Regions from separate parts of the Oryzomicrobium sp. genome, predicted to be linked through region 4. Evidence: riboswitches for the same ligand, from Rfam matches in the RefSeq annotation. Region 4 holds a riboswitch; each other region holds the start of a gene.
What was found. A riboswitch is a leader RNA that binds a small molecule or an ion and turns the genes downstream of it on or off. The one in region 4 is predicted to bind cobalamin.
Positions count from the first base shown of each region.

Region 1: it holds a riboswitch for cobalamin, as region 4 does, so the genes downstream of both, V7Z98_RS00495 (TonB-dependent receptor) here and V7Z98_RS11095 (TonB-dependent receptor) in region 4, are expected to answer to the same signal.
Region 2: it holds a riboswitch for cobalamin, as region 4 does, so the genes downstream of both, V7Z98_RS13980 (ribonucleoside-diphosphate reductase subunit alpha) here and V7Z98_RS11095 (TonB-dependent receptor) in region 4, are expected to answer to the same signal.
Region 3: it holds a riboswitch for cobalamin, as region 4 does, so the genes downstream of both, V7Z98_RS03695 (TonB-dependent receptor) here and V7Z98_RS11095 (TonB-dependent receptor) in region 4, are expected to answer to the same signal.

Region 1 covers NZ_DAISLS010000001.1:103,303-108,328, forward strand. Annotated here, with positions in the region: gene V7Z98_RS00480 (cobalamin biosynthesis protein) at 1-96, shown strand, start outside; gene cobJ (precorrin-3B C(17)-methyltransferase) at 138-1,145, shown strand; gene V7Z98_RS00490 ((2Fe-2S) ferredoxin domain-containing protein) at 1,142-1,495, shown strand; cobalamin riboswitch at 1,584-1,842, shown strand; gene V7Z98_RS00495 (TonB-dependent receptor) at 1,996-4,107, shown strand; gene V7Z98_RS00500 (enoyl-CoA hydratase) at 4,189-4,965, opposite strand; gene V7Z98_RS00505 (acyl-CoA dehydrogenase) at 5,012-5,026, opposite strand, start outside.
Region 2 covers NZ_DAISLS010000013.1:110,226-115,251, reverse strand. Annotated here, with positions in the region: gene V7Z98_RS13980 (ribonucleoside-diphosphate reductase subunit alpha) at 1-2,481, opposite strand, end outside; cobalamin riboswitch at 2,676-2,902, opposite strand; gene V7Z98_RS13975 (glycosyltransferase) at 3,401-5,026, shown strand, end outside.
Region 3 covers NZ_DAISLS010000003.1:131,941-136,966, reverse strand. Annotated here, with positions in the region: gene V7Z98_RS03700 (FecCD family ABC transporter permease) at 1-451, opposite strand, end outside; gene V7Z98_RS03695 (TonB-dependent receptor) at 494-2,470, opposite strand; cobalamin riboswitch at 2,608-2,830, opposite strand; gene V7Z98_RS03690 (hypothetical protein) at 3,003-3,203, shown strand; gene V7Z98_RS03685 (cell division protein ZapA) at 3,340-3,753, shown strand; RNA gene ssrS (6S RNA) at 3,766-3,942, shown strand; gene V7Z98_RS03680 (sulfite exporter TauE/SafE family protein) at 4,130-4,933, shown strand; gene V7Z98_RS03675 (hypothetical protein) at 4,959-5,026, opposite strand, start outside.
Region 4 covers NZ_DAISLS010000010.1:91,131-96,156, reverse strand. Annotated here, with positions in the region: gene V7Z98_RS11100 (hypothetical protein) at 1-1,065, opposite strand, end outside; gene V7Z98_RS11095 (TonB-dependent receptor) at 1,171-3,537, opposite strand; cobalamin riboswitch at 3,709-3,953, opposite strand; gene hemF (oxygen-dependent coproporphyrinogen oxidase) at 4,172-5,026, opposite strand, start outside.

The DNA of each region.
Region 1 (5,026 bases), on a different contig from region 4:
GCCGGCACCGACATGAGCCGGCTGCTGATCGAAAAACACAAGCTGCGGGGCCCGGACGGGCGCAATGCCACCGTCTCCATCGCCCTGCTGCCCTGAGCCCGACAACTGCATTCACTGAAATTCCGAGGAGCGACTTCATGAGCGAAATTCAAACAAGCGGCAACACCGACGCCCCGGCCAAGACCGGCAAGATCATGCTGGTGGGCCTGGGCCCCGGCGCCGTGGACCACATGACCGGCCGCGCCCGGGCCGCCATCGCCGAAGCCGATACCATCATCGGCTACGTCACCTACGTGCGCCTGGTGGCTGACCTGATCGACGGCAAGGAAGTGATCAAGAAGTCCATGACCGAGGAGCTGGACCGGGCCATCGAAGCCCTGGACCGGGCCAAGCAGGGCAAGAAGGTGGCGTTGATCTCCTCCGGCGACGCCGGCGTGTACGGCATGGCCGGCCCCACCTTCGAGGTGCTGTTCCAGGCCGGCTGGACGCCCGATTCCGACATCGAGGTGGAAATCGTCCCCGGCGCTTCGGCGCTCAACACCTGCGCCGCCCTCGTTGGCGCCCCCCTGACCCACGATTTCTGCGCCATTTCCCTCTCGGACCTGCTCACCCCCTGGCCCACCATCGCCCGCCGCCTGGACGCCGTGGCCTACGCCGACTTCGTGGTGGCCCTCTACAACCCCAAGAGCGGCCGCCGCACCCGCCAGATTCAGGAAGCCCAGCGCATCTTCCTGCGCCACCGCGACCCGAACACCCCGGTGGCCATCGTCAAGAGCGCCTTCCGTCCCAAGCAGCGCCTGGAATTCACCACCCTGGAAAAGATGGCCGAGGCCGACATCGGCATGCTGTCCACCGTGCTCATCGGCAACTCCAACACCTTCTTCCGCGGCGGCCTGATGGTCACGCCCCGGGGCTACGCCAACAAGTACGCGGTGGAAGACGGCGAGCGCGCCACCAAGGACGGCGAGAAGGCCGGCCGGTCCCTGTCCACCGGCCTCAACGGCTGGCTGGAAGCCATTCGCGAGAGCGGCAAGAGCGCCGCCGAGCTGGCCCGCGAGTACCGTCTGCCCGAGGACTACATTGCTTCCGCCCTGGCTGCCGGCCCGGAAGAGGACGTCGCCGAAAGCGCCGAGGCCGAGGCATGAGCGAGGCGGTCAAACCCAAGATCGGGGCCTACCGGCGCCACCTGCTGGTATGCACCGGCCCCCGCTGCACCGAGAACGGCGAGGGCCAGGCCCTTTTCGACAGCCTGGGCGACAAGCTCAAGGCCGCCGGCCTGACCGAGGGCGATCTGCGGGTGAAGCGCTCCCGGGTCAATTGCTTCGCCGCCTGCAAGGGCGGCCCGGTGATGTGCGTGCAGCCCGACGGCACCTGGTACTACAACGTTACCGCCGCAAACATGGACCGCATCGTCGCCGAGCATCTGCGGGATGGCCGGCCCGTGGCCGATCTGGTGTTCCATCAGGGGCCCGGCGACTGCGCGGATGCGGAGTGATCGGTCTCAATAAACGTTGAAAAACGGCGCGGCGGCCCGGCCCGAGGCCGCCGATTGCCGCCGCAGTGCGCAGCAAATACCCCATCGGGCAAACAACAAACCAGCAGGTGCCCGCGGCAACGCGGGTGAAACGGGAACAGGGTGCGCGGCGAGCTCCTCGCCGCCAAGCCCTGGCTGCCCCCGCAACGGTAAGCGAGTGCGGAACGGTCATGCCCCTTCCTCCCCGGAAGGCGCAGCCACTGTGGTCATCGGGTTTGTCGGAGCAATGCTCCGCCAGGCTCGCCCCATGGGAAGGCGATCGTTCAAGACCCGCAAGCCCGGAGACCGGCCTGCTGCAATCCAGAGCGCCTTGGGAAGGGCGCCGAACCATGCGACCGGCTGCGGGGATGCAGACGAAAGCGCGACGACGCAGGGATATGTCGAGGTGCAGGTGGGTCAAGGCCCGCCACTCGCCTCCGCGCGCTTCCGTCATCGGCCGGGTCGCCGAACGGGAGTCTTTCATGAAGCATCGCCACACAGCCGGGCGCACCCGCCTCCGGCTCAACCGCTGGTCATGGCTGCTGGCCGCCCTGCCCTTCCAGGCCATGGGCGCCGAAACCCTGGGCGAAGTCACCGTCCAGGCCAGCAAGCAGGCCCTGGTCGGCATCGCCGACACCGCCAGCGAAGGCAGCGTCAGCGCCGAACAACTGGCCAACCGGCCTCTGCTGCGCCCGGCCGAGGTGCTCGAAGCCGTGCCGGGGCTGATCGTCACCCAGCATTCCGGCGACGGCAAGGCCAACCAGTACTTTCTGCGCGGCTTCAACCTGGACCACGGCAGCGACTTTGCCACCAGCGTCCTGGGTATGCCGGTGAACATGGTCAGCCATGCCCACGGCCAGGGCTACATGGACCTCAACTTCCTGATTCCCGAGCTGGTCAGCGGCATCCAGTACCGCAAGGGAGTCTATGCGGTGGAGGACGGCGATTTTTCCGCCACCGGCTCGGCGCGCATCGACTATCAGCGTGCCCTGCCGTCCAACTTCGTCGAGCTGGGCGCCGGCCAGAACGGCTACCGGCGCGCCCTGGGCGCCGCCAGCATGCCCTTGGGTGGGCTGACTTTCCTCGGTGCCGTGGAGGCATCGAGCAACAACGGTCCCTGGGAGCAGCCCGAGCACCTGGGCCGCACCAACGCCGTGCTGCGCCTGTCGTCCGGCACCGCCCGGGACGGTTACTCGATCTCGGCCCTGGCCTACGAGGCCCGCTGGACCGCCACCGAGCACGTGCCGGAACGGGCCATCGCCAGCGGCGAGATCGGCCGCTACGGCGCCCTGTCGCCCAAGGACGGCGGCAGCACCCACCGCTATAGCCTGTCCGGCGAATGGGCCGCCAGCGGCAGCCAGTTCGGTGTGGACACCGCCACCCAGGCCAGCGTGTACGTCATCGACTACGGCCTCAACCTGTTCAGCAGCCCTTCCGGCTTCATCAACGGCCCCCAGGGCGACCAGCACGAGCAGGCCGACCGGCGCACCGTGTGGGGCGGCCAGGCCAGCCGCAGCTGGTTCCTCGGCCCCCGGCTGCTGGATTCGGAACTGGTGCTGGGCGGCCAACTGCGCCGCGACGAGATCGGCAGCGTCGGCCTCTACGACACCGTGCTGCGCCAGCGCACCGATACTGTCCGGGAAGACCGCATCCGCCAGACCGCCACGGCGCTCTACACGGCGCTGAAGACTCCCTGGCTGCCCTGGCTGCGTTCCACCCTGGGCCTGCGCCACGACCAGATCCGCGCCGAGGTGACGCCCCTGGCCGGCGTCTTCAACATGGACAACGGCGGCAGCGCCACGGGCCGCCAGACCAGCCCCAAGCTCGGCGTGGCCTTCGGCCCCTTCTCCGGCACCGAGTACTACGCCAACTGGGGCCGGGGCTTCCACAGCAACGACGCCCGGGGCGCCACGGCCCGGGTCAATCCCAAGGACGGCACGCCGGTGGACGCGGTGCCCCTGATGGTGCGCACCCAGGGCAGCGAGATCGGGGTGCGCACCACCCTGTTGCCGGGCTGGCAATCCACCCTGGCCGTGTGGCGCATGGACCTGGATTCGGAGCTGGTGTTCGTCGGCGACGAGGGCGTCACCGAGCCCCGGGGCGCCTCGCGCCGCCATGGGCTGGAATGGTCGAACAGCGTCGCCCTGGGCCGGGGTTTCCTGCTCGACGCCGACCTGGCCCTGTCCCAGGCCCGCTTCAAGACGCCGGTCAACGGCGGCGACCGGGTGCCCAACGCCATTCCGCGCACCGCATCCGTGGCCCTGAGCTACGACCAGGGCGGCCCCTGGTCCGGCGGCCTGCGCCTGCGCTACCTGGGGGCCTACGATCTGGAGGAGACGGGCCAGGAGAAATCGTCCCCGTTCTGGATGGCCAACCTGCGGCTCGGCTACCGCTTCGACCGGCGGGTCCAGCTGACCCTGGACGTGCTCAACCTGTTCGACCGCAAGGCCAACGACATCGAGTACTGGGGCGGGGCCTGCACCCGCAACGAACTGAACGCCGGGGCCTGCGGCGGCGGCACCGGCATCGACGGCCGGCTGATCCACCCTCTGGAGCCGCGCACGGTGCGGCTGGGGCTGCGCATCGGCTTCTGATCCCCGAAACACTAAGTACGAAGCACAAAACGAAAACCCCCGGCCTGGACCGGGGGTTTTCGTTGCGGCGGAGAACGGCGATTAGCTGTTCTTGAAGCTGGGCTTGCGCTTTTCGACGAAGGCGGCCATGCCTTCCTTCTGGTCGTCCAGGGCGAAGCAGCTGTGGAAGGCGCGGCGCTCGAACAGCAGGCCTTCGGCCAGGCCGGATTCGAAGGCGCGGTTGACGCTTTCCTTGATCATCATCACCACCGGCAGGGAGTACTCGGCGATCTGGGCGGCCGCGGTCAGGGCCTCGTCGAGCAGCTTGTCGGCGGGGACCACGCGGGACACCAGGCCGGCGCGCTCGGCTTCCTCGGCGCCCATCATGCGGGCGGTCAGGCACAGGTCCATGGCCTTGGCCTTGGACACGGCGCGGGGCAGGCGCTGGGTGCCGCCGGCGCCGGGCAGGATGCCCAGCTTGACTTCGGGCTGGCCGAACTTGGCGGTGTCGGCGGCGATGATGATGTCGCAGGTCATCGCCAGTTCGCAGCCGCCGCCCAGGGCGAAGCCGGCCACCGCGGCGATGATCGGCTTGCGGCAGGTCTTCACCTTTTCCCAGTTGCGGGTGATGTAGTCGCCCTTGTAGGCATCCATGTAGCTGAACTGGGCCATCATGCCGATGTCGGCGCCGGCGGCGAAGGCCTTCTCGGAGCCGGTGATGACCACCGCGCCGATGCCTTCGTCGGCTTCGAACACGGCCAGGGCGGCACCCACTTCGTCCATCAGGGCGTCGTTGAGGGCGTTCAGCTGCTTGGGCCGATTGAGGGTGATGAGGCCCACCTTGCCGCGGGTCTCGACCAGAATGTTTTCGTAACTCATGTCTCGTTGATCCTGTTGTGGTTGCCGATCGGTCTCGGCCCCAGCCTTATTCGCTGGCGAT
Region 2 (5,026 bases), on a different contig from region 4:
CAGGGCGTCGTTCACCACGGTGAACTCGCCGGACAGGTTCGATTTCACGTAGAGGTTCTGGTACTCGGGCTCGATCGAGGCCGAGAGGCCGACGATGTTGGAAATGGTGGCGGTGGGGGCGATGGCCACGCAGTTGGAGTTGCGCATGCCCACCTGGGCGATGCGCTGGCGCAGGGCCTCCCAGTCCAGGGTGGCGCCGCGGTCCACCTCGACGAAACCGCCCCGGGCGTCTTCGAGCAGTTGCAGGGAGTCGAGGGGCAGGATGCCCTTGTCCCACAGGCTGCCGGTGAAGCTGGAGTAGCGGCCCCGCTCCTCGGCCAGGTCGGTGGAGGCCCAGTAGGCGTGGTAGCACACCGCTTCCATGGAACGGTCGGCGAAGACCACTGCCTCGTCCGAGGCGTAGGGCAGGCCCATTTCCTGGAGGCAGTTGGAGAAGCCCATGATGCCCAGGCCCACCGGGCGGTGCCGCACGTTGGCGTTGCGCGCCTTGGGGGTGGCGTAGAAGTTGATGTCCACCACGTTGTCGAGCAGGCGCATGGCGGTGCGGATGGTGCGCTTGAGCTTGGCCTGATCCAGGGTCCACTGGCCGTCCACCTGCACCAGGTGGGCCGGCAGGTTCACCGAGCCCAGGTTGCACACCGCGGTCTCGGTGTCGGAGGTGTTGAGGGTGATCTCGGTGCACAGGTTGGAGCTATGCACGGTGCCCACGTGCTGCTGGGGCGAGCGCAGGTTGCAGGCGTCCTTGAAGGTGATCCAGGGATGGCCGGTCTCGAACAGCATGGTCAGCATCTTGCGCCACAGCTGCACGGCGGGAATGCGCTTGAACAGCTTGATCTCGCCCCGGTCGGCCTTGGCCTCGTAGGCGGTGTAGGCGGCTTCGAAGGCCTTGCCGTACTTGTCGTGCAGGTCGGGCGTGTCGCTGGGGGAGAACAGGGTCCAGTCGGCCCCGGCCAGCACCCGCTGCATGAACAGGTCGGGAATCCAGTTGGCCGTGTTCATGTCGTGGGTGCGGCGGCGCTCGTCGCCGGTGTTCTTGCGCAGTTCGAGGAATTCCTCGATGTCCAGGTGCCAGCTCTCCAGGTAGGCGCACACCGCCCCCTTGCGCTTGCCGCCCTGGTTCACCGCCACGGCGGTGTCGTTGACCACCTTGAGGAAGGGGATCACCCCCTGGCTCTTGCCGTTGGTGCCCTTGATGCGGCTGCCCAGGGCCCGCACCGGGGTCCAGTCGTTGCCCAGGCCGCCGGCGTACTTTTGCAGCAGGGCGTTTTCCTTGACCGACTGGTAGATGCCTTCCAGGTCGTCGGAGACGGTGGTCAGGTAGCAGGACGACAGCTGGGAATGGCGGGTGCCGCTGTTGAACAGGGTCGGCGTGCTGCTCATGAAGTCGAAGGACGAGAGCAGGTTGTAGAACTCGATGGCCCGGGCTTCCCGGTCGATCTCATTCAGGGCCAGGCCCATCGCCACGCGCATGAAGAAGGTTTGCGGCAGCTCGATGCGCTGCTCGTCCTCGTGCAGGAAGTAGCGGTCGTAGAGGGTCTGGAGGCCCAGGTAGTCGAACTGCAGGTCCCGGTCGGCCACCAGGGCGCGGCCCAGCACCTCCAGGTCGAATTCGGCCAGGCGCGGGTCGAGCAGCTCGGCGGCGATGCCGCGGCGGATGGCCCGGGGGAAATACTCGGCGTAGCCGGCGGTCATGGCGCCGTGGGCGGTGGGCTGGCCCAGCACCTCGACGCGGATCGAATCGAGCAGCAGCCGGGCGGAAACCTTGCTGTAGGCCGGCTCCCGCTCGATCAGGGTGCGGGCGGCCAGCACCAGGGACTGGCGCACCGCCACCACCGGCACGCCGTCGTAGAGGTTGTGCAGGGCGTGTTCCAGCACGGTTTCGGCGGAAACGTCGGCCAGGCCGGCGCAGGCTTCCTGCACCGTGGCCAGCAGGGCGGCCCGGTCCAGGGGGCGGCGGGTCTCACCGTCCACCACATGCAGCACCGGCTCGTCGGCGCGCTCGTCGGTGGCCTGGGCCGCCCGTGCCGCGGCCCGCTCGGCGGCCCGTTTCTCCCGGTAGAGCACGTAGGCCCGGGCCACGTCGTGGGAGCCGGAACGCATCAGGGCCAGTTCCACCTGGTCCTGGATGTCCTCGATGTGCACCGTGCCGCCGCCGGGCAGGCGCCGGGTGAGCGCCTGGACCACGGTGGCAGTGAGTTCGCCCACCACGTCGCGGACGCGGGCCGAGGTGGCGCCCTGGTGGCCTTCCACCGCGAGGAAGGCCTTGGTCAGGGCCACGGCGATCTTGTCTGGGTTGAAGGCCACCACCGCGCCGTTGCGGCGGATCACCTCGAAGCTGCGGGCGTCGACGCTCACCCCCAGGCCCGGGGTGTAGGCCGGGCTGCCCGGCAGCTCGGCGCCGGTTTCGAGGGTGGGCAAGGGCGCGGAAGGGCTGGTGGCCGGGCCGTGGCCCTGCTCGATGGCGCTGGAAGGATGGTGCATGCGGATCTCCCCGTGACGGGCCGGGGAGCCTGGGGGCGCGCGGAGGCCGGTGCTTGGCGGCCGTTGCGGCCGAACCCATGCGCCCATGCCGGACGGCCCCGCCGGGGCCGCCGCGCTTTCCCGGGGCGCCCCGCCCCAAGTGAAAACGTTGCCGCCCGGCGGTGAGTCGATGGTGATTCTGGCGACTCCGGTGAGGCGGCGTTGCAGCGATGGCCGGTCTCCTGGCTTGCAGGTCGTCGCGTGGCGCCTGGTTGGCGCCGGCCCCGGCCTTCCCGGAGGCATCTTGCTCCAGTGGCCGTCGGGGCACGCTCTCCGCTCACAGTTGCGGGGGCAGCTTCGGCTTGCGCGAGGGGCCGCAGCCCACCGCTCCGAATTCCCGTTTCATCCCCCGGAAGGGGGAACCATCATGGTCTGCAATGTACCGGACCGGAAACGGCGTCGTCAACGAAATTTCACTACATCTAGTGTTTTTGCATTGTGCTTCTACTACATGTTGTGTTTGTTTTTGCCGGAATGAAAAGTTGCAATGTCTTTGGGATGGTTGCGGCCTGGGGGGCGATGATGCTGTGCCGGTGTTGCCATGGCAGGGGAATCGTTAGCAATTTGATACAAATTGGTCGGTGGTGACATTTCTCACGATTTGTCCAAGAAACCCCTCAAGCTAGGAACTAAGGGTGCCGAAAAGCCCTCCTATGGGTGATGGCGTTATTTTCCAAAGAGAATTTTTATTTTTTCTTCGAGCCTGTCAAAAGCTTGCATTCCCTTGTGATTGCTGGGGTTTGCTATATGTTTTGTGAGAAAAAACACGTTGTTTTTTATTTCGCCCAAAATATTGCCTGCTGTGCAAAATATTTCATTCCTTCCAGGAGCTCGGGGCGCTTAAGCTTGGGGTTCCACTCCCCAAGTGTTGGCGTGCCCCATGTCCCCCTTTTCTTTCCTGAAGCGCCCGTTTTTGTCCTGCCTCGTCGCAGGAGGGCTGCTGCTGGCCGCCGGCCAGCTGCGCGCGGCTGAAGGCGAGGGCGTGGGCGAGGCGCCGGCTGGTGGCGCCACCGCCGAGGCCATGGGTGGCGAGGTTCCGGCGCCGGTGGTGCCCCTGGACGTCGCGGTGCGGCCGGAGCCGCCCACCTACTACGGCGATGCCGTGCCTCCCGAGGCGGTGCTGCGGATCAAGCCGGTGAGCGAGTGGCAACCCCTGCCGCCGGATGCCGGCTTCGTCAGTTCCCGGCTGACGCAGATTTCCAACGAGACGGCGGTGACGGCTCTGGTGCTGCTGTTCTTCGTCCTGGCGCTGATCGTCGTCTACACCCTGCGCCACTACTACTTCGCCTTCAACCGGCTGTTCGGCCGGCAGCGGCACCCCTACGTGGACATCGACACGGCGGACTGGCCCACGGTGACCGTGTTCATCGCCGCCCACAACGAAGAGGCGGTGATCGCCAACTCCCTGGAAGCCCTGCTCGACGTGGACTATCCGCCCGAGCGCATCCGCCTGATGCCGGTGAACGACCGTTCCACCGACCGCACCCGGGAGATCATCGACAGCTACGTGGTCCGCTTTCCGGGGCGCATCACCCCCTTCCACCGCAGCGGCGGCAAGCCGGGCAAGTCGGCGGCGCTGAAGGACGCCACCGAACTGGTGGAGAGCGACATCATCATCATCTTCGATGCCGACTACGTGCCCGGGAAAGGCCTGATCAAGCAGCTGGTGGCCCCCTTCCTCGATCCGGAGACCGGCGCGGTGATGGGCCGGGTGGTGCCCCTCAACACCGGCAGCAACCTGCTCACCCGCCTGCTCGACCTGGAGCGCTCCGGCGGCTACCAGGTGGACCAGCAGGCGCGCATGAACCTGCGCATGGTGCCCCAGTACGGCGGCACCGTGGGCGGGGTGCGCCGCATCGCCCTGGAAGGCATCGGCGGCTGGCGCGACGACGCCCTGGCCGAGGACACCGACCTGACCTACCGCCTGCTCCTGTCGGGTTGGAAGACTGTCTACCAGAACCGTTCCGAGTGCTACGAGGAAGTGCCCGAGAGCTGGCCGGTGCGGGTGCGCCAGATCATGCGCTGGGCCAAGGGCCACAACCAGGCGGCGCTACGCTACGCCGGGCGGCTGCTGTTCAACCGGGGCGTGAGCTTCGCCGAGCGGATGGACGGCCTGCTCCTGCTCGGGGTCTATGCCATGTCCCCCCTGCTGCTGTTCGGCTGGATGCTGGCCATCTTCCTGTTCTACTGCACCACCAACCAGTGGCTGTCCGGCGCCCTGGCCATGTTCGCCCTGATGGGCTACGGGGCCCTGGGCAACTTCGCCGCCTACTTCGAGATATCGGCGGCGGTGCACCTGGACGGCAACCGCAACCGCATCCGCCTGCTGCCCCTCAACCTGTTCGGCTTCCTGATCAGCCTGTTGTCGATCGCCCGGGCCACCTGGAACCAGTTCTTCTTCGACTGGTTGCTGCGCCGCAGCCTGGTGTGGGACAAGACCGTGCGCTACCGCCAGCCGGGGGCCACCCCCGTCCCCGTGCATCTGCCGGCCGGAGCCACGCCGCAC
Region 3 (5,026 bases), on a different contig from region 4:
TCACCCCGGTGAGCAGCAGCCGGGTCTGGGTCCAGCTGCCGTCACCCCGGGCCAGGCCGAAGACGAGCAACATGGCGCCCATGGCACCGCAGAAGGCGAAGCCGGTCAGCCCGAACACCGACAGCCCGAGCAGGATGGCCAGCAAGGCCCCGACCCCGGCACCGCCGGAAATGCCCAGCACGTAAGGATCGGCCAGGGGGTTGCGCAACAGCACCTGCATCAGCGCCCCGGCCAGGGCGAGCAATCCGCCGCAGGCAAACCCGGCCACCGCCCTGGGCAGGCGCAGGGCGCGCACGATCTCCGCCCCCGGCGAATCCCCCCCGGTCAGCGCCGCCAGCACGTCGGCCCGGTCCACCGCGATGCTGCCCGCCGCCAGGGCCACGGCGAAGCTGGCCAGGGCGAGCAGGATCAGAAAGGCGAGGGCGACCAGGGCGCGACGGCGGGTGGGCATGGGGGAGGGGATTGGCTCGGGCAGCGCGGATTATGCCCCGGACTAGAAGTCGTAGCGGGCCGAGACGTAGGCGGTGCGGCCGTCGGCGGGGTAGTAGTAGGTGTCGTGCTTGAATGAAGAGTAGCCCGCGAACGGCGCGTACTTCTTGTCCAGCGCGTTGAGCAGCTTGGCGGTGACCGTCCAGCGATCGATCTTCCAGGCGCCTTGCAGGTCCAGGGTGGTGTAGCCTGCCAGGCGGCTCTGGGTGTTAGTGAAATCGCTGCCATAGGGGCGGTCGCCCACGTAGCGCGCTGCCGCAGTATAGGTGCCGATCTGTCCGCCCTTCCACGTCACTTGCAGGGATGCCTGGTCGCGGGCGGCCAGGGGCACGGTTTTTCCGGCGTAAGAGCCGCTGCGGAAAGTGGCATCCAGATAGGAGTAGGCTAGGCGGCTGGACCAGCGCTCGGTGGCCTGCCATTCCACTTCCAGGTTGGCGCTGTCACGCCGGGTGGGTGAGAAGTTGGCGTTGGCGCCCGTGCCGGCGTCGTAGCCGATTTCATCGGTCAGATCGAGACGGGAGAGGGACAGGCGGCCGCTCCAGGCACCGGATTTGAGGCTGCCGCCAACCTCCTGGATCGTGCCGTGCTGGGGGCGCAGGTTGCCGGCAAAGACAGGGCGAAGCAGCACGTTGTCGTAGCCGAACAGTTCGTCCAGGTTGGCAAAGCGGAAGGTGGTGCCGGTCTTGCCATAGACGCGCCAACCGTCGCCGGCGTAGGCCAGACCAATGTCGTAGGCGTTGCGGGTGCGGGTGGCCGAGCCGTTCACGGCCGGCTGGAACCAGGCCGGATAGGCGTCCTGGCTTGCCGATTGACGCACGCGTTGGGTTCTGCCGCCCAAGGTGAGGCTGAGGCGCGAAATCAGATCGGTGCTGTTCTGGAAATAGAAGGCCGTGCTGGTCTGGCGGGCATTCTGATTGGGCCCCCCCTGGTTCTGGGCGCCTACCTTGCCATCGTAATAATCCATGCCGACAACGGTTTCACTGTCCAGGCGACCTAAGCCGTGGCGCCAGCGCAGGCGCGGGGTGAACGACACCATGTCGCGGTTGCGGTCGCTGATGTAATTGCTGGCGTAGTAGTTCGAATGCAGGTTTTGCTGTTCGACAGAGACTTCACCTTCGAGGGTGAGCGCATCGGTCAGCCCGTAGCTGAATCCGGGCCGGAGTCGGTAGCCGTCGCGGAATTGATTGTCGTTAGGCGTTGTGGCGTTGCGCGGATTGGTCCGATACCCCGCGCTCAGCAGGTTGCCAGGCAGGCCGGATGCCTCTTTGTAGACGGCGTAGTCAGTGAAGATTTCACCTCGTTCCAGCTTCAATCCGGCCCGGCCGCTGGCCGTCTGCTGGTCCTGCCAGTTGTTGTGGCGGTAACCGTCCGTGTCGGCATAGCGGGCGAACAGGTTGAAGTAAGCGCGGTCGTTACCGGTGGCGACGCTGGCATCCAGGCCGCGGAAGTTGTAGCTGCCCAGGGTGGCGGTCACCGAGCCACCCGGCTTGCCCGATTTGTCGGTGATGATATTGATGACGCCGCCGCTGGCGCCGTCGCCATAAAGCACGGTGCCTGAGCCCCGCATGATCTCGATGCGTTCGATGCTGGCAAGGGGAATCGCGGACCAGACGATGCTGCCTGAGTCCAGAGGATTGATGCGCTGGCCATCGACCAGAATCAGGGTGTTGCTGGTGGCCGTGGCGCCAAAGCCACCAATATCCACTGTGGCATCAATACCTAAAGGGCCATAAAGAGGAACTACATTGACCCCCGCCCGGGTGGCCAGCACGTCGGGCAGGCTCAGGCCCGGGGTGTTGCGGATGTCTTCCTTGGTGATGACGCTGATGTTAGCGGGAATGCGCGGGTCCGGCGTGGCGAAGCGGGTGGCGGTGACTACCACGGGGGAGAGGATTTCGTCATCGGCCCGGACGGTGCCGGCGATCAGGCTCAGGCTGGCGGGAAGGGCGCAAATGGCGGCCCGGAGGATGGGACTGGACATGGTGAGACTCCCTTTGTCGCCACGCACATGCGTCCCCGCAGGCCGTGGCCGTTCTTGATCAGCGCAAGGGAGTCGCCGGCGCAGGACCGGCCGGCAGGGCGGGAGTCCACGCGCCATGCCGCCTCCCGCAGCACTTCCGCTGGTGTTCCCGGCAGGCCGGTATCCGGGCTCGCGAGGCCGGAATCCTCCGGCGCGCCGCCCCGCCTTCCCAGGCGATGAACCCAGTGGCTGTGTGGGGCGACTGCTCGCTTACCGTTGCGGGGGCAGCACAGGCCTTGCCGACCTGGGGTCGGACGCACCTGTTTCCCGTTTAACCGCGGCGAAGGATTCGCCTGCGGCACCTGGCAAGGAAAAAATCGTCGTCGTTAGCAAGGGCGTGGCAGCCGGTTGCGGGGCGACGGCGAGGGCGGAGAATACCCCGCCGGAGGGGGCGGGAGCAAGGCGCGGGGCGGCGGCGCGAAGCCACAAAACACCTTCAAATCCGACGCTTACTCCTTGACCGGGAAGAGATTGCGCCTCTATAGTGCGCGCCATGGAGAACCACCTCGCCACCCTCGAAAGCAAGGTCGACCAAGTGGTCGGCCTGTGTCAGGCCCTGCGCGGCGAGAACGCCGCCCTCAAGGCGCAGCTGGCGGCGGCGGAAGCGCGCAACGCCGATCTGGCCGCCCGCATGGCGGCGGCCCGGACGCGGGTGGAAGGCCTGCTCGCCCGGGTACCCGAGGACGGCAAGTAAGCCGCCGGCGGTGCCGGTGCGCGGGTCTTGCGGCGCGATCCGTGATCCGCTTGCGACTGCCGGGCTCCGAGCCGCTCTGCGCATTCCCGAATTTCCGTACTCCACCCTTCCCCCTCGAACTAGCCAGCAAAGGTCCATGACCATGAGCGCCGAGTCCAATTTCCTCGACGTGCAACTCCTCGGCCGGGAATACCGGGTCGCCTGCCCGCCCGACGAGCGGGAGGCCCTGCTCGCCGCCGTCGCCCTGGTGGACGAGCAGGTCAAGGAGATCACTGCCCGCAGCCGCTCCGGCGGCGCCGAGCGGGTGGCGGTGATGGCCGCCCTCAACCTGGCCCACGAACTGCTGTCCCTGCGCCGCCGCCCGAGCGCGCCGGAAGCGGCGCCCGGCGCGGTTTTCGCCGCGGTCGGCGAGGGGAGCGAAGGGGGTTTTGACACCCCTGACTTTCAGCGTAGAATCGGTGCCATGGAGGCCAAGCTGGACGAGGCGCTCCGGGGCAAGGCGGATTCTTCCGCCGATGCGGCACCGCCCCGGTCCGACTCCTTGTTCTAGTCCTCCGCCGGGTGTCCCCTGCGGTGCCCGTGACGGCCATAGATTCTCTGAACCAAGTATGGGCTTAGGTTGCCCATCCAGTGCCGGCAAAGTGCGCGTCCTTGCGACGTACCAGATGCCGGTCGGTAAGCGACCACTCTGAACCTCCGGGTTCGAGATGCCGGCCGAAACGACACCTGCGGGGGCCAGTAATACTGGACACGGCGCGTTGAAACGCTGCAAGGCGGCTTCACCGCGCCGTTTCCTTTTCTGGAGCCCCGGCGGGCGGCCGCCGTCTCCCCCGGGTGGGTCCGCCAGCGTTTCCGGCGGGGTCGGCCGGGCGGAAAAATAAGCATAAAACCAACGACTAACGTACCCCCAACCCAAAGGACCCGTCATGGACTGGTGGCTGTTGAGCTATCCCCTCCTCGGCATTTTCGCCGGCTTCATCGCCGGCCTGTTCGGCGTCGGCGGCGGCCTGACTCTGGTGCCGATCCTGTTCATGCTGTTCAAGGCCCAGGGCTTCCCGGCCGAGCACGTCATGCACCTGGCCCTGGGCACCTCCATGGCCACCATCGTGTTCACCTCGATCTCCAGCATGCGCGCTCACCACAAGCACGGGGCGGTGCGCTGGGACATCGTTGCCACCCTGGCCCCGGGCCTGGTGCTCGGCACCTTCGGCGGCTCCCTCTTGTCCGGCCTGGTGCCGACCCGGCCCCTGGTGATGGTGTTCACCGTGATCGTCTATTACGCCTCGGCCCAGATGATGCTGGACTTCAAACCGAAGCCCCACCGCCAGCTGCCCGGCCGTGTCGCTCTGTTTTTGGTGGGCACCGGCATCGGCATCGTCTCCAGCCTGGTGGCGGCCGGCGGCGGTTTCCTGTCGATTCCCTTCATGCTCTTCTGTAATGTGGCCATCCACCAGGCGGTGGGTACCTCGTCGGCCCTGGGCTTCCCCATCGCCCTGGCCGGCATGATCGGCTACATCCTGGCCGGCGGCGACGACCAGGGCCTGCCCAGCGGGCACCTGGGCTACATCTACCTGCCCGCCCTGGTCGGCATCGTCGCCATGAGCGTGCTGGTGGCGCCCCTGGGCGCCAAGCTGGCCCATAAGCTGCCGGTGAAGCAGTTGAAGCGCGCCTTCGGCGGCTTCCTCGCCCTGCTCGCCACCAAGATGCTGCACAGCCTGCTGACGAGCTGAACCCAGTTCCAGCCGGTTCGTCCGGCTAGGCTTCCTGCGACGCCGCCCGCGTGCTGATCAGCGCCCGGGCGGCGTCGGCTTTTTCGGCCAGCC
Region 4 (5,026 bases):
CAGGCTGCCCGCCGTCAGCCCCAGGGTGGCCACCGGCGCAGCCGGGCTGGAGGCGCTGTAGACCAGGATCTGCTTGCCCCGGGCGAACCAGATGCGGTCGTTGTCGGCGGTGTACTGGGCGGACCAGAAGTAGCCCGGCGCCCCGCCGCTGAAGTCGTTGACCGTGACGAAGGTGGAGAAGTCGCTGGTGCTGACCAGCTTGCCCGCCATCTGCCAGCTGCTGTTGTAGGCGCCGAGCAGAATGTAGGCGGTAGTTCCCTTGAAGCTGATGTCGCGGAACTCGTAGGGGAAGGCGGCGCTGGGGCTCAACACGTCGATGACCGCCGCGGCACCGAGGTTGGCGGCGGTGTAGTCAATCTTTTGCAGGCGGGAGGCGGGGTTGTAGCTGCCCGCCATCTGGGAGCCGCCGATGGCGGCCACGTACAGATCGTTGCTCTGGGGGGCCAGGGAAAAGGCGTTCTTGGCGAAATTGCCGTTGTAGGCGTTGGCGCCGACGCTGATCGAACTGCCGCCGCTGACGGTGAAGCGCACCAACAGGCTGTTGGCGTAATTGCTCCAGGCGCTGTCGACGAACGTGAACAAGCCGTAGAGATTGCCCCCGACCACGGCCAAGGCCTGGCCGTGGGCAATGAAGCCGCTGGGCGTCAGGCCCGCCGGCAGGGTGTAGGACACCCCGGTCTGGGCGTAGGTGGTGGCATTGATTTCCACCACCCGGGCATTGTCGTAGTCGATGGCGTAGAGGTAGCTGCCGAACTTGACCAGGGAATAGAGGTTGGTGACGTTGGACCAGGTGGCCGTGGCCGGCGTCCCCGGCACCGCCGCGCCATAGACGTAGGCGGGCCTGGCCGTTCCGGCGGTGTAGTCGGTCACCGCGATGCGCAGGGTGCCGCCCCCGTCGGCGAACCCTTCCACCTTGGGGTCGCCGTTCAGGTCGGTTTTTTTCAGGTCAGGCAGCGGGGTCACCGTGCTCCCGTTGTCGACGATGCGCCCCGCCATGCCATGCCCGACGGGCGGGGTCTGGTTGTCGTAGTAATACACGCTGTAAGCGGTGAAAGTCGTTGCCATCGTGTTGCTCCTTCAATGAAGAAACGCAAGAGCCCACTTGCGCGGCAGCGCCGCCCGGCGGGGTTCGTGACCGGTGCTGCGGATGCATGTCCCGCTGTGCGCCGGTCAGAAGGTGTAGGCCAGGGTGGTGTAGAAGGTTCGGCCTTGCTGCGGATAGCCGACGTTGGACTTCACCTCGCGCAGCTCGGAGTACACCGAACCCCACGTCCCGCCCATGATGGCGCAGTCGGTGCCCGGGTCGCCGGTGATGACGGGGGCGCTGGGGGTGCACCCGTAGCGGTTATAGGGGACCGCCGTGACGCGGCCACCGGCCGTCTGCCTCGGTCCGGCATCGAAGAGGTCGATCACCCCGGCGGACAGGCGCCAACCCTTGTCGATCTTGTAGTGCGCCCCCAGGTCGAAGGTGGTCAGGGAGTTTTCCCAGGAGGTAACGTCGGTGTAGGTGCGGCCGGTGTGCTTGCCCTCGACGTAGGTGGTCAGGCGCCCCCCGAGGAAATGGAGATTGAGTCGCGCATTGGCCACGAGCAGGGGCGTGTACAGGGTGTGCACCGTCTTGCCGGGAAAGCGCTCCGTGCCGCTCGTCCCGCCGTTGTAGTACCAACCGCCGTTAACGTAGCGCCCCTCCTGCTGCGTCACCGCGAATTGCAGGTCGGCCCGGTCGCTCCAGGCCAGCTTGCCTTCCAGCTCCACCCCCTGGGTCAGGGTGTCGCCGGAGTTGATGTACTTGGCCGCAAGCGGCGTCGCGTACAGGGTGATGGCGTTGTCGGCCTCGCGCTGGAAATAGGTGAGGCGGAAGCCCCCGCGCAGCTTTTCGCCCAGGCGGCCGTCCCAACCAAAACCGAAGTCGCCGTTGCGCCCGGTTTCCGGCTTCAACTGGATGGCCCGGCCGTTGCTGTCGGCCCCCGGCACGTAGCCGATGCCGTTACCGTAGATTTCGTAGAAATTGGGGTAACGGATGTAATTGCCGTAGTTGCCGAACACCTGCCAGCCGCTGGTGAAATGCTTCTTCACGCTCAGGCTGCCGGTGGGCTCCCAGTCGTATTGCCCGGCGGGGCCGGCCAGGGGCGACCAGCGGCTGCCGATGACCGGGCCTTCGAGCTTTTCCAGGCGGCCGATGGGCGTGACCTGCAGGTTGCCCAGGGCGGCGACGGTAACCGTGTCCTGGACTTGCAGGTTGGTCTTGATGCGGCGGAATTCGGGGATGAAGTCGGAGGCCGGCGTGCGGCCGCTGATGTCCGAAAACAGGGTTTCCCAATAACGCTCGGCGTGGATCTCGAACAGGTGGGAAAAGGCGCCGCCATCGCCGAAGGCGTAGGTGGCGTCGCCGGCGATGCCGTAGCGTTTGGTCCGGTAGTCGGTCCAGCGCTCACCGATATAGTTGGTGGCCGGATTGAAGTCCAGGTTGCGGAACGTCTGGTTTTTGTCCAACCAGGTGAGGTTGAGGCTGAGGCCCAGATTGCCGAAGTTGTCCCGCCAGCCCGCCAGTCCCTCCTGCTGCTCGATCCGCTGCTGGCGGCGCTGGCGATAAAACGTGTCCACCCAGGGCAGATCCGTGGTTTGCGCGCCGATTCCGGACGACGCGGTCAATACCACGGCGGGCAGATAGCGCTCCATGTCGGTCTGGGCGAACTTGAGGACGAAGCGCTCGTCCTGCCATTTGAGCAGGACGTTCTGCTTCTCGGATTTGTTGTTCATGCGCCGGCGCTCTTCTGGAATCGTCCGGCCCGTCTTGATGTCGGTCGTTCTGTCGCCGGAATCGGCGAGATACGAAACCCCGTCGCCGAACACCAGGTTCTTGAGCCCGCCGACCGCGTAGTTCTTGTACTTGAAATCGCCATCGCTGCGGTCGTTGTCCAGGCCGATCAGCAGGTTGCCGCCCAGCAGCGGCACATTCAGGTTGGCGCTCTGCTGCGCGCCGCCGAAGGACCGGGCGCCGACCGAAACGCTGCCGCTGAACCCCGCGGGTTTCTTGGTGACGATGTTGATGGCCCCGCCGATCGGCGCGCCGGAAAAGCGGGCCGGCGTAGTGCCGCGATAGACCTCGACCCGCTCCACGTTGCTGATCGGCAGGGTGGACAGGTCCGCTGCCGTTTCGCTGGCGGTATTGAGCGGCACCCCGTCGATGTAGATGTTGACCTGGCTGGGGGCGCTGCCGCGGATGGTGGCGGTGGTGTAGCTGCCGCTGCCCGACACGCGGCGCACATAGACGCCGGGAATCTGGTCGAGCAGTTCGGGGATGGATTTGTGCTCGCCCTTGACGTCGTCCGGGTAGGCCACGGACACCACCCCGGGCGACAGCTCCTCGCGCAGGTCGATGCGGCTGCCGGTGACCCGGATGGGGGCCAGGGCGGTCTCGGTGCCGGAGGCAGAATCGGAATCGGCGGCCAGGGCGGCAGCCGGGATCAAGGCGGCAGCGCACAGCAGGGCGTTGGCGGTGCGCGGCGCGCAGCGGAATAAGGCAGGTGGACGCATGTCTCCCCCGTCGACTGGTTGCGACAAGGCGAGGGCATGCCGTCACGAACGGTCGGTGGCGCGGGAGGAGGCACGAAGGACGTCTGCCGCGCGAACCGATGCGGCCCTCGCCGCTTCGTTCGTCGCTCAGACGGAAGGACACCGTGCCTCGGCCATCCCCTGGGCCAAAGCAAGAGCGACCAGACGCCGGCAGGTCTCCTGGCTCGCGGGTCAAGACTCGAAGTGCGGCCTTCCCAGGCAATCCGTGAGGCATGGATTGGGCCCAGTGGCGGCGGAGCGGGGCGATTCCCGTCCGCGTGCGCTTCTCGTTCGCCGCTTACAGTTGCAGGGACAGCTGCGGAATTGGGCGGAAAAACCGCCTGCACCGCATTCCCGTTTTAAGCCTCTGGCGAGGCACCGGCGCGATCTGTCGGCCGCACCGCTCGGGCACGACCGCGAGGGGCGAGTATAGCAGCGTCATCACCCCAGTCCAGACCGATCGCATATGACAGGGCGCAGCACCCCCAAGGGGACCGGGCCAAAAGCCAAGCGGGGCGCGGGGTTCCGGACATGCCACCTGGAACTCCGCGCCCCGCCTTGGTTTCAGCGACGCCTCCCTGGAGAGCGCCTATCGGCGCGGCTCCGGGGAAATACCTCACGCCCAGTCGCGGGGACGGAGGAACTCGTCGTAGAGCTTCGCTTCCGGACTGCCCGGCTCCGGGTGCCAGTCGTAGCGCCACTTCACCACCGGCGGCAGGGACATCAGGATCGACTCGGTGCGGCCGCCGGATTGCAGGCCGAACAGGGTGCCCCGGTCGAACACCAGGTTGAATTCCACGTAGCGGCCGCGCCGGTAGGCCTGGAAGTCCCGCTCCCGCTCGCCGTAGGGCGTGTCGCGGCGCGCATCCAGCACCGGCAGGTAGGCCGGCACGAAGGCGTCGCCCACCGCCTGAGTGAGGGCGAAAGCCTGCTCGAAGGGCACCAGCCCGTCGGCCCCCAGATCGTCGAAGAACACGCCGCCCACGCCGCGGGGCTCGTTGCGGTGCTTCAAGAAGAAGTACTCGTCGCACCAGGTCTTGTAGCGCGGATAGACGTCGGCGCCGAAGGGAGCCAGGGCCGCCTTGCAGGTACTGTGGAAGTGGCGCACGTCCTCTTCCCACGGGTAGTAGGGGGTCATGTCCATGCCGCCGCCGAACCACCACACCGGGGCCTCGCCGTCCTTCAAGGCGACGAAGGCGCGCACGTTCATGTGGGCGGTGGGGCAGTAGGGGTTGCGCGGGTGCAGCACCAGGGACACGCCCATGGCCTCGAAGCGCCGCCCGGCCAGCTCAGGGCGGTGGGCGGTGGCCGAAGCCGGCATGCGCGCTCCCATGACGTGGGAGAAATTGACGCCGCCGCGCTCGAAGAAGGCCCCCTCCTCGATCACCCGGGTCAGGCCGCCGCCGCCCTCGGGGCGCTCCCAGGCATCGGTCTTGAAGGCGTGGCCGTCGAAGGCTTCCAGGGCGGCGAC